DNA from 4 places in the Synechococcus sp. UW106 genome. Region 2 is predicted to be linked to each of the others. Evidence: predicted binding sites of a transcription regulator. Region 2 holds the regulator's gene; each other region holds the start of a gene.
What was found. Region 2 encodes NtcA, which controls nitrogen genes in cyanobacteria. Its sites were predicted from a motif close to GTANCNNNNGNTAC; they were not measured.
Positions count from the first base shown of each region.

Region 1: the regulator NtcA is predicted to act here: its motif matches at 1,139-1,152, upstream of DXY30_RS14700 (DUF4278 domain-containing protein).
Region 3: the regulator NtcA is predicted to act here: its motif matches at 1,059-1,072, upstream of DXY30_RS09865 (DUF4278 domain-containing protein).
Region 4: the regulator NtcA is predicted to act here: its motif matches at 961-974, upstream of DXY30_RS05425 (DUF4278 domain-containing protein).

Region 1 covers NZ_UCNV01000012.1:79,071-81,237, reverse strand. The annotation lists gene DXY30_RS12760 (ferredoxin) at 1-21, shown strand, start outside; gene DXY30_RS12755 (hypothetical protein) at 628-999, shown strand; gene DXY30_RS14700 (DUF4278 domain-containing protein) at 1,214-1,381, shown strand; gene DXY30_RS13710 (hypothetical protein) at 1,604-1,786, opposite strand; gene DXY30_RS12745 (hypothetical protein) at 1,785-2,003, shown strand; gene DXY30_RS12740 (hypothetical protein) at 2,012-2,167, shown strand, end outside.
Region 2 covers NZ_UCNV01000009.1:41,635-43,801, reverse strand. The annotation lists gene DXY30_RS07985 (DUF3084 domain-containing protein) at 1-850, opposite strand, end outside; gene ntcA (global nitrogen regulator NtcA) at 878-1,594, opposite strand; gene rph (ribonuclease PH) at 1,653-2,167, opposite strand, start outside.
Region 3 covers NZ_UCNV01000009.1:441,030-443,196, reverse strand. The annotation lists gene ureC (urease subunit alpha) at 1-186, shown strand, start outside; gene DXY30_RS09870 (type 1 glutamine amidotransferase) at 183-941, shown strand; gene DXY30_RS09865 (DUF4278 domain-containing protein) at 1,156-1,323, shown strand; gene DXY30_RS09860 (hypothetical protein) at 1,404-1,622, shown strand; gene DXY30_RS09855 (DUF1028 domain-containing protein) at 1,700-2,167, opposite strand, start outside.
Region 4 covers NZ_UCNV01000008.1:128,139-130,305, forward strand. The annotation lists gene DXY30_RS05420 (hypothetical protein) at 1-501, opposite strand, end outside; gene DXY30_RS05425 (DUF4278 domain-containing protein) at 770-874, opposite strand; gene DXY30_RS05430 (hypothetical protein) at 1,450-1,641, shown strand; gene DXY30_RS14425 (hypothetical protein) at 1,625-1,909, opposite strand; gene DXY30_RS14430 (hypothetical protein) at 1,954-2,157, shown strand.

The DNA.
Region 1 (2,167 bases), on a different contig from region 2:
GATTTTGAAGAGCTCAACTAAAGAGCTGATGTTTATTTCAATGCTTGATGCTCCCGGGTCATACTGCCCGGAGCTGATCGGTAAAGGTTAGCTAGTGAGCCCTGAGCAACAGCTGGCTTTAAAACGGAAATGGGGAAATGATTCGGCCATATGCTCTCAGAAAGAACCCAAATGCTTAAAACAGGCTGGAAGAGTTGCTCACCACCGTTGAGAAACGCTGATCTGACTCCTCCCCTTCAAAAGAGGAGCCAGGCTGTGCATGCGGTGTCGGCGTGGGAAAGATCGCTGACACTCAGCGCCCAATGACCATGCAGGGGCCAATGGATGGAGGTGTGGATCCTCCAACAACACCATCACCCGGCTATGGGTTCAATGCTGTTCCGTTGAGGCGAAAGCAGCGACCATATGAGCCGCAGCAATGTTGTGGCTTAACTCGCCTTCAGTGAATCATGCTGGCCTGACTCCAAGACCTCTCATTGACAAGGAGTCAGAGCAGCGACCAGCGCCCGATGGCTTTCAGGTCATCCGGCTCAATCCAGATCTCTAGTCATCAGATTGGGCGGAAGGGTTCCATAAGACCTTGCCTTGCGCACGCCCTGAGAGAATCAAACCAAAGGGAGAAAGCAGGTGGGCAAAAAGTCTGGCTTCACCAGTGCAGAGATCGAGGAGATCAAGCGTCTGTATCTGAAGGAAGGTCGATCGATTCTCCAGATCCCCAAGATCCTTGGCAAAGGCAGTGAAAACTCAGTGCGCAACGCACTGCACAAGGCACGAATCAAAAATGCACACGAAGAACGTATCAAGCTTGATCGGTTCAAACCAGAGCAAATCTATGGAGAGATCACCCTCTTAAAACGACTCACAAAATCAAAAAAACTGAGATTTCACGCAAGATGCACATGTGGTTATGAATTTGATGTTGACCCTTTTCGGCTAACATTGCCAGAGCATCACAAAGACAGAATTTCTGCATGTCAACGGTGCAGCAAAGAGAAATAATCGCTAATACTTCGCGCCCTTCACGACAACTCAGACGACAGTCGATAACAAGCAATAGACGCTTTCCCCTGTCAGGCCAAGGCCAGACGACGGCGCCTGTATCAAGCCGAGGTCATTTTAACAATGGCTAAAGAATGAAGTATCCAGTGGAACCTTGCGGGCCTACAGCAACGATGTAGAACTTGAAAACATTTTATTCACTCCCTACTAAGCCATGGAACTCACCTTCTTGGGCAACAAATATGCAAAGTCAGAGAAAGCAACTATCAGGCCAACAATCCAACTCAAATACATGGGTAAATCCTATCGAGCTGATCAAGTCAATTCGGTTCGCAATTCCGTTGTTCTGACTTATCGCGGCGTCTCCTATTCCAAGGACTGAACAAGCTCAGGTTCCACCCCTGCCCTGTCGCCGCCGGCCTGAGCCCTAATGGGGCAGCAGAAACTACGGCAAGAAGATCAAGCATCAGCAAAGATGGTGTGATGAGATTTCTGATCACAGCTCTTGTCGCGTCATGGGCATTGGTCTTGCCGGTGCGGAGTGCGGAACCGATTCCCCTCGTGGTGGTTCCCTTTGACGCGGCATGGGGATCGCGACGTCTTCCTATCCAGCCAGCAGCGCTTCTGCCCCCACCGCCAGTCCCCAAAGTGAATCGGGACGCGGAATCCAAAAGTGAACCGAGACATCAGGGTCAGCGCTGGTGCCGTGGCCGTTGCTAATGCCACCACCGCTGTCGCACAAACGCGTTTTGTGTAAACCGAAGACATCACTTCTGACTCCCGTCATGCGACATACGGCTCTGTTGATGGCCACAATCCTTTGGGGCTCCACGGCTCTCGCAGGAGGGAATCGGGCCACAGCCCAGGGCCCCTCAGAGCAATTCGCCACCGCAGAGGCCATGCGCGTGGTCCCACAAGGGGCAACGATCACCGACACAACCTGCAAAAGCATTGATGTGGGATTTAGCAGCCGCTATCAGTGCACCATCACTTACAGCCCCTGAGCAGATCAATGAAAGGCTTGCTTGCTCTGTGTTGGGCCTTGCTGCTGCTTGGAGTACCGGCCACGGGACGCGCCGCATTCGATGAGTGCCAGCTGATGGATCAGGTGCTGAATCGCCTGGGCAACGCCATGGCAATCAATCGAGCGATCATCGCTGAAAGCAGT
Region 2 (2,167 bases):
CTTCGGGGAAGGCGTACACCGCCGTTTCACCACGCAGCACATTGGTGGCGGAGCGCAGCGAGATCACCCAGGTGTCCGGCTTGCGGATGATGTTCTGCAAGCGTTCCACGTCGCTGCGGGGAACGCGGATCAACTGTCGTTCGGGTGCTTCACCCGGCCTCACCTTGCCGTAGGCGTTGGCATTGGCCTCTTGAAGCAGCCTGTCGACAGCTTGTTTCGCTTGATCAGGAGCATCGAGACGAACCGTTGCTCTCGCCAAGGTCTGTCCGCTACTGATCACCACCGATCCACGCCTCAGGGCGACCAGGTTGAATTCGAGTTCCTTGAGTTCCTTCTCGCCAGCTCGGATTCGGCTCCGCACGCTGTTCAATTCGGCCTCCGTGCGCTGGATGTCGGCATCGCGGGAGGCGATGTCCCGGCTCAGACGCTCACGTTCTGCTTCGAGTTGGGCGCGTTCGTTCTGCAGAGGAGCCAGTTCACGGCGCATGGTGTCAGCCCGTTGCTGTGACTGCTTGAGTTCAGCGGCGATCCGGTTGGCTTCTGTTCGGGTCTCTTCTCGTTCCCGTTCGGCTGCATCGAGCTGCCGCCGGCTGTCCTGGAGCCGGTCTTGCAGAGCATCCAGTTCAAACAGGCCCACCCGCAGCTGGCGGCTCACCAGCAGCAGCAGGCCGAGCGACAGTGCGCTGATCAGGCTGCCGGTCAGCACCGTGATCAGAACGGCGGTCCGTCGCGGGCGCATCTTGAACAGACTCAGGCGGGCCTTGCCGACACGACTTCCCAGCCGGTCACCCAGGGTCGACAGAACGCCCCCGAGCACCAGCAGAACCAGGATCAGTGCCCAGCCACTCATGGCCGCACCTGTGGGTAGACGTGCTGCCTAGCTGAATCGTTTGGCCAGAGCGATTGGATCCAGAACGGTGATTTTTTTGCGGTCAATCTGAACCAGACCGGATTGACGCAAGTCTCCCAGCAGACGCGTGATTGTCACGCGCGTTGAGCCAATCGCTTCGGCGATGGCCTGATGGGACAGGCGCAGGTCGATGGTGATTCCCAGTTCATCTGCTACGCCGAAATCCCTGCACAGCACCAACAGAAAGCTCACCAGTCGGGATGACATGTCCCTGTGGGTCAGCGTTTCGATCATCGTTTCGGTCTGAAGAATCCGACTGGAAAGGCCCTGCAGTAAGCGCAGGCCAACGCTGGTATCCGCTTCAATCGCCGCCTTCACGGATGTCGCAGGCGCCGTCACCATCTCGACTCTGGTGAAGGCTACGGCGTGGTAGAAGCGATCAGACCGTTGTCCGGTCAGCAACGACAGCACCCCAAAGAGGCTGTTCTCGCGGAGCAAGGCCACTGTGATCTCTTCCCCTGACTCGTAGACGCGGGAGAGACGGACCGCTCCGCGGCGGATCAGATAGACCCGTTCAGCAGGATCTCCAGGGAAAAAGATGGTCTTGTTGCGGTCCACCAGTTCACTGCTGGCGCCGTCCAGATCCCGGATGATTTCCAGGAGGGAGCGGTTGGCCGGTTCTGTGCTGGGGGTTGGAGCCACCATCTGCGGGGCGTATCGGCTGAAACCTCGGCTACTGGTCATGACAACCCCCTTGTGAGGCGAAGCTACGGAGCCAACGGTGGCTGCCGTGTAGCGGTTATTACGTAACTCTGCTGTGCTCGTTCATCGCTTGGCGTTGCGCCTGCATCAGGGATGTCAATCCAGGCTCAGCCAGATCCAGTAATTCATTGAGCTGGCTGCGGCTGAAGGGCGCTCCCTCCGCAGTTCCCTGGATCTCCAACAGGCGACCATCGCCAGCCTGCACAACATTCAGGTCCACCTCAGCTCTGCTGTCTTCGCTGTAGTCCAGATCCAGCAAGGCCTGGCCATCCACCAGGCCGACGGACACGGCCGCTACCTGGTCGATCAGTGGCGATTGCTCCAGAATCCCCTTTTCCACGAGTGAAAGGCAGGCTTGATCAAGGCCGAGCCAAGCTCCCGTGATGGATGCAGTCCGTGTTCCGGCGTCGGCCTGGATCACATCGCAGTCGATCAGCAAGGTGCGCTCGCCCAGACGCTTCATGTCGATCACAGAGCGAAGGCTTCGGCCGATCAACCGTTGAATCTCCTGCGTGCGGCCCGACAATTTCATGAGCTCCCGTGATTGCCTCTGCG
Region 3 (2,167 bases), 400 kb from region 2:
CTGGAGCGCACCTGCATGGCGGTGAAGGACACCCGCAGCGTGGGCAAAAGCGCTCTCAAACTCAATTCGGCCCTGCCGAAGGTGAGCGTGGACCCGCAGACCTATGAGGTGTTCGCCGACGGTGAACTGCTCACCTGCGAGCCCGCCGAAGTGCTGCCCCTCGCCCAGCGCTATCTGCTGCTTTGAGCACCACCCTGCTGGTGATCCAGCACGTTGACCACGAAGGGCCCGAACTGGTGGGACAACTGGCACGGGAACGGGGAATGACTCTCCGGACCCTGCGGCCCGACCGAGGCGACCGCCTGCCGAACGCAAGTGAATGCCCGAACAGCATCGCGCTGGTGCTGGGAGGACCAATGGGAGTGAACGAGCATCATCAACCGGACCTGCACTGGCTACAAGCCGAGCTGAACTGGTTGACGGCCTGGCACCAGCAGCGTCGACCGGTGCTGGGCATCTGCCTGGGGGCGCAGCTCTTGGCTGTCGCTGCTGGCGGATCCGTGCAACCCCTGCAGGTTGGGGCACCACCACAGCAGCTCAAGGAACTGGGACTGGGCGCAATCCACTGGGTTGCTGATCCGACCCATGAGGCCTTACTGCAGGGACAACCGAGCGGGACCTTGGTCCTGCATTGGCATGGCGATCGCATCCACCTGCCGGCCGATGCAACCCTGCTTGGTTCCTCGCTGCACTGTGCGGAACAGGTCTTTCGAATCGGCGATCACGCCATTGGCCTGCAATGTCACCTCGAGATCAACAGAGACGCACTGCAACGCTGGATCGCCAACGACCACACTTACGTGATGAGCGCCCTTGGGCCTGAAGGGCCCGAACGCCTGATGCGGGAGTGGTACTGGCTTGGAGACAAGCTGCAGGAGCAAGGTCGACACTTTTTCAATATTGCGCTCGATCAGCTACAAGAGCGCTGCAAGACCAGGTGATTTACATCAACAAGGCCAACAAATTTCTACGGATAAAAATAAACAAAACCAAAAACTTTTCTGAACAAGTATCGAACCGAACGTCACCACCACGACTGAAAACGCTTCAATTGTTTTGTAGCAACAGCTACCGATCGTTCACTTCGCATCACGCGAAGCGCAGTTCGCCTCAGGCCATGGAACGGGGACCTGAGCTTGCTTCGAGGACCTTCCAATGACCACTCTTCTCTATCGCGGGCATCACTACCAGCAAAACAACACTGCTGAAGGCAAACCTGGTGTGCAGCTGGTCTACCGCCGCAACGTGTATCAATCCCGTCAGATCAACAGCCAACGGTCTCCAGTGCAGCTCGTATACCGCGGTGTGGGCTACACGCGCTAGGCCAACTTTTCAATCCGTAGCAAGAGGAACATTCTGTTCGCTTGGATTAGGGCGTAATGGATCCAGCTTCAGCAACGACGTTGGATCTCATCACTTCCCGCCTGGACCAAGGCCTTGTGCAGGTGAATCCTTCCAGTGTGCACGGGGTGTTCTGGCTGCAAACCCACTTCCCAGCCAGTGAATGGGATGCCTTGCTTTCTGGCCAGGCTGCTTTTGGAATGGATTGCATCGACGACCTCGTCAATGATGCGCGTCAAGCTGGTTTGAATGTGGAATGGGAAGCCACAGTCCCCAATTGAGCCATTCAGATTTTTCAAAAAGCCCTCGGCACTCAGTGTTGAAGGGCTTTTTTAATGGCACAAACGAACGAGCATTGTTAAGCCACCAACCGATTGAGCATGGGCAACTCTGAGAGTTCATCCCTCCATTCCTGGGCCCAAAGTGCCTGGCTGCGCTCGTAAACCTCCATCAACTGCTCCACCGCACTCTCATGGAAATCAACGCGTAGGTCCAACAGCGGAAAGGCAGCTTCACCACTCACCTGCACCGCTGCTGAGGTGCAGAAATCGGAGCGGTGATCACCTCCAGCTGCTTCACCCGCCTGAAGGGCAGCCATCAAGCGGCGGCCAAGTTTCAAGCTGGGATCGCTGGTGAGATACGCCTGCTCCATCGCCTCCACAACACCCTCGTCCACCAAACAATTGCCGGCGACGGACAGGTCACGACGATGGCGGTGCCCAGCCCAAGCGCCGCAATCCTGCCCCGTCCAACAGGCCGTTCGACCATCCAGATCGATCAGATGAAACTGACGCCGATCACGATGCTGATCATCCGCCAGAAGGCT
Region 4 (2,167 bases), on a different contig from region 2:
ATCAGGATCAGCCGTGACACATAAGCCATAGGCGTGATCACCGTATTTTTTCAAGAGATCCTGAAAGACGGGATCGCTTTGATCATCGCCTTCTCCGATCCAGTTGCAGCGGTAAAAATCTGTTGTTGCCTGGGTGATGGCGTTCTGTGCCAATTCCCTGGCGAGGTTCAGGATCTCGCCGTTGATGTTCAGTGCGTTGGCCCAATGATCAATGTCCCTACTCAACGTCTCCGGGATCGGATTGCAAAGCATTTCGAAGGCGATCAGCAGTTCCAGCAGCTCTTGGCGCTCCGATGCTTGTGTCAACGTCTCTGCCAACGTTTCAACCTCAATTCCGGGATGGCCGGAGAAGTTGATCTCAGCGTCAAGCAGCCTCAGGAAAAGGGTGTGGGCAAGGTCCTGTTGAAAAGACGTGTACCAGTGGCCTTCAACTCTGTGGACTTGCACCAGTGCTGATGCCAGGAGATTGGCCTGTTCGTGCGAATTATGAATTAGGAACATCGTTCCAGCACGCCTTAAAGAAACCAATGCTTAGCGATGGATCGCGACTTCTGATCGGTCTTGTCCGATGATTGAGATCTAATTGGGGTGATTGCATGCCAGTGGAATTTGGGGTCGTCTGCATCGGTGCAGGCATCGCTATCGGTATCTCCTTGGGTGTGGCGGTTTGGTTTGAACGTTGGAAAGCCAAGCATCCTGATCCCACGACGAAACAGCCATAAAAAAAGTCCCGCCTAGGCGGGACTTGAGCGAAGGTTTTGTGCTGTTGTCAGCGAGCGACTTTCTGACCGCGATAAACGAGCACAGAACGCTGGTTGCTGGAAGCAGCTGCGTTGTTCTTGGTGTACTTCTGGCCGCGATAGGTCAGGGTCATGATGGGTTCCTCGAAGCAAGCTCAGGTCCCCGTTCCATGGCCTGAATCGAACTGCGCCTCGCCTACGGCGGGGTGAACGTAGTTTCGTAGCTGTTGCTACACATCCTTTATAGAGGCGATATGAACCCACGTGTCGTTCGTGCTGTTACACAGCTGCAATTTTGTTTAGCCCAGGCCTGAATAACCCCGCTTGGATGCATTCCAGCGGTTTTCATTCAATTGCTTCTGCGCCCGTTTGGCGGTGTATGCACCGGGCGAGGTTTGAGTTGCGGCGTTTTTTGAGCCGCCTTGGTGATGGACTGCAATAGAGTGGAGTAGGTAGTGGTTTGCGTCATCTCAGCGTTTCAGGAACTGATTTCATCTTGGCGCTGATTGGAGTGACGGAATGATGGATCGGCTACCGATCTGGCGGTTCAAGCTCTGACGGTTTGTTTGTGGACTCAAAGCTTCCATTAAGTTGTTGCCATTGTGAACAGTTCGCACGCAATCAAGTGTTCTTTGATGCTTACTTAGTGTGAAGCTGCTAGCGCATTAAGCCTCCGTTCGTACCGTGTAGGTACTTGGTTTTAGATGTCATGAACAGCTCTCAGAGCAAAGATGATTGGGTGAAGGCACAGCAACATAAGCTTCATAAGCCCATTGATGTGGACACATTGATGTGGGTGCGAAACCGCTTAATGCGCTTGGAAGTGGAGGCGCGTTGGGCCGACCGCATTTGTGTGTTTGAGGAGTTCTTTCCTAACGACGCGATCATTCCGCGCATTTGACCGAATTCTGTTTTTGACTGTTTTTGGCCAAAAGGGAGGTGTGCCAAAAACCTGCAGCAGTCATCATCTGGCCTGTGTATGGGCTTAAAGGGGCATATCGGTATGTGTTGTTGACGCTGATCGCAACCGTTCCGCAACCGCCTACTCCGCCCGAGGAATTCACCCGTTTGAGGTGGTTCCAGTCGAGGCAGCAGCGAAAGCCATGCGCCATGCCTACGTGATCATCACGGATGGTCAAGCCAGAAGCCATGAAGATGAACGCAAACATCTCTCAGCAGGTGCCGACCTTGTGCTGTTGCCGACCTTGTGCTGTTGCCGACCATTCCGCAGGCTCGCTTGGTCGAGTTCACGGTTGAACTCTCGTCAATGCTGCGGCAGATGGGCACCATGCAAACCGCGTTATTGGTGAAGGTGGATCGTCGTCAACAACGGCTTGCTCAGGATGCGAGCCAAATCTTGGATGGTTTCGGGGTCGATGTGATGCAGGCTGAAACCTGCCTGTTGGCTGCGTTTTAAAAAGCAGAGG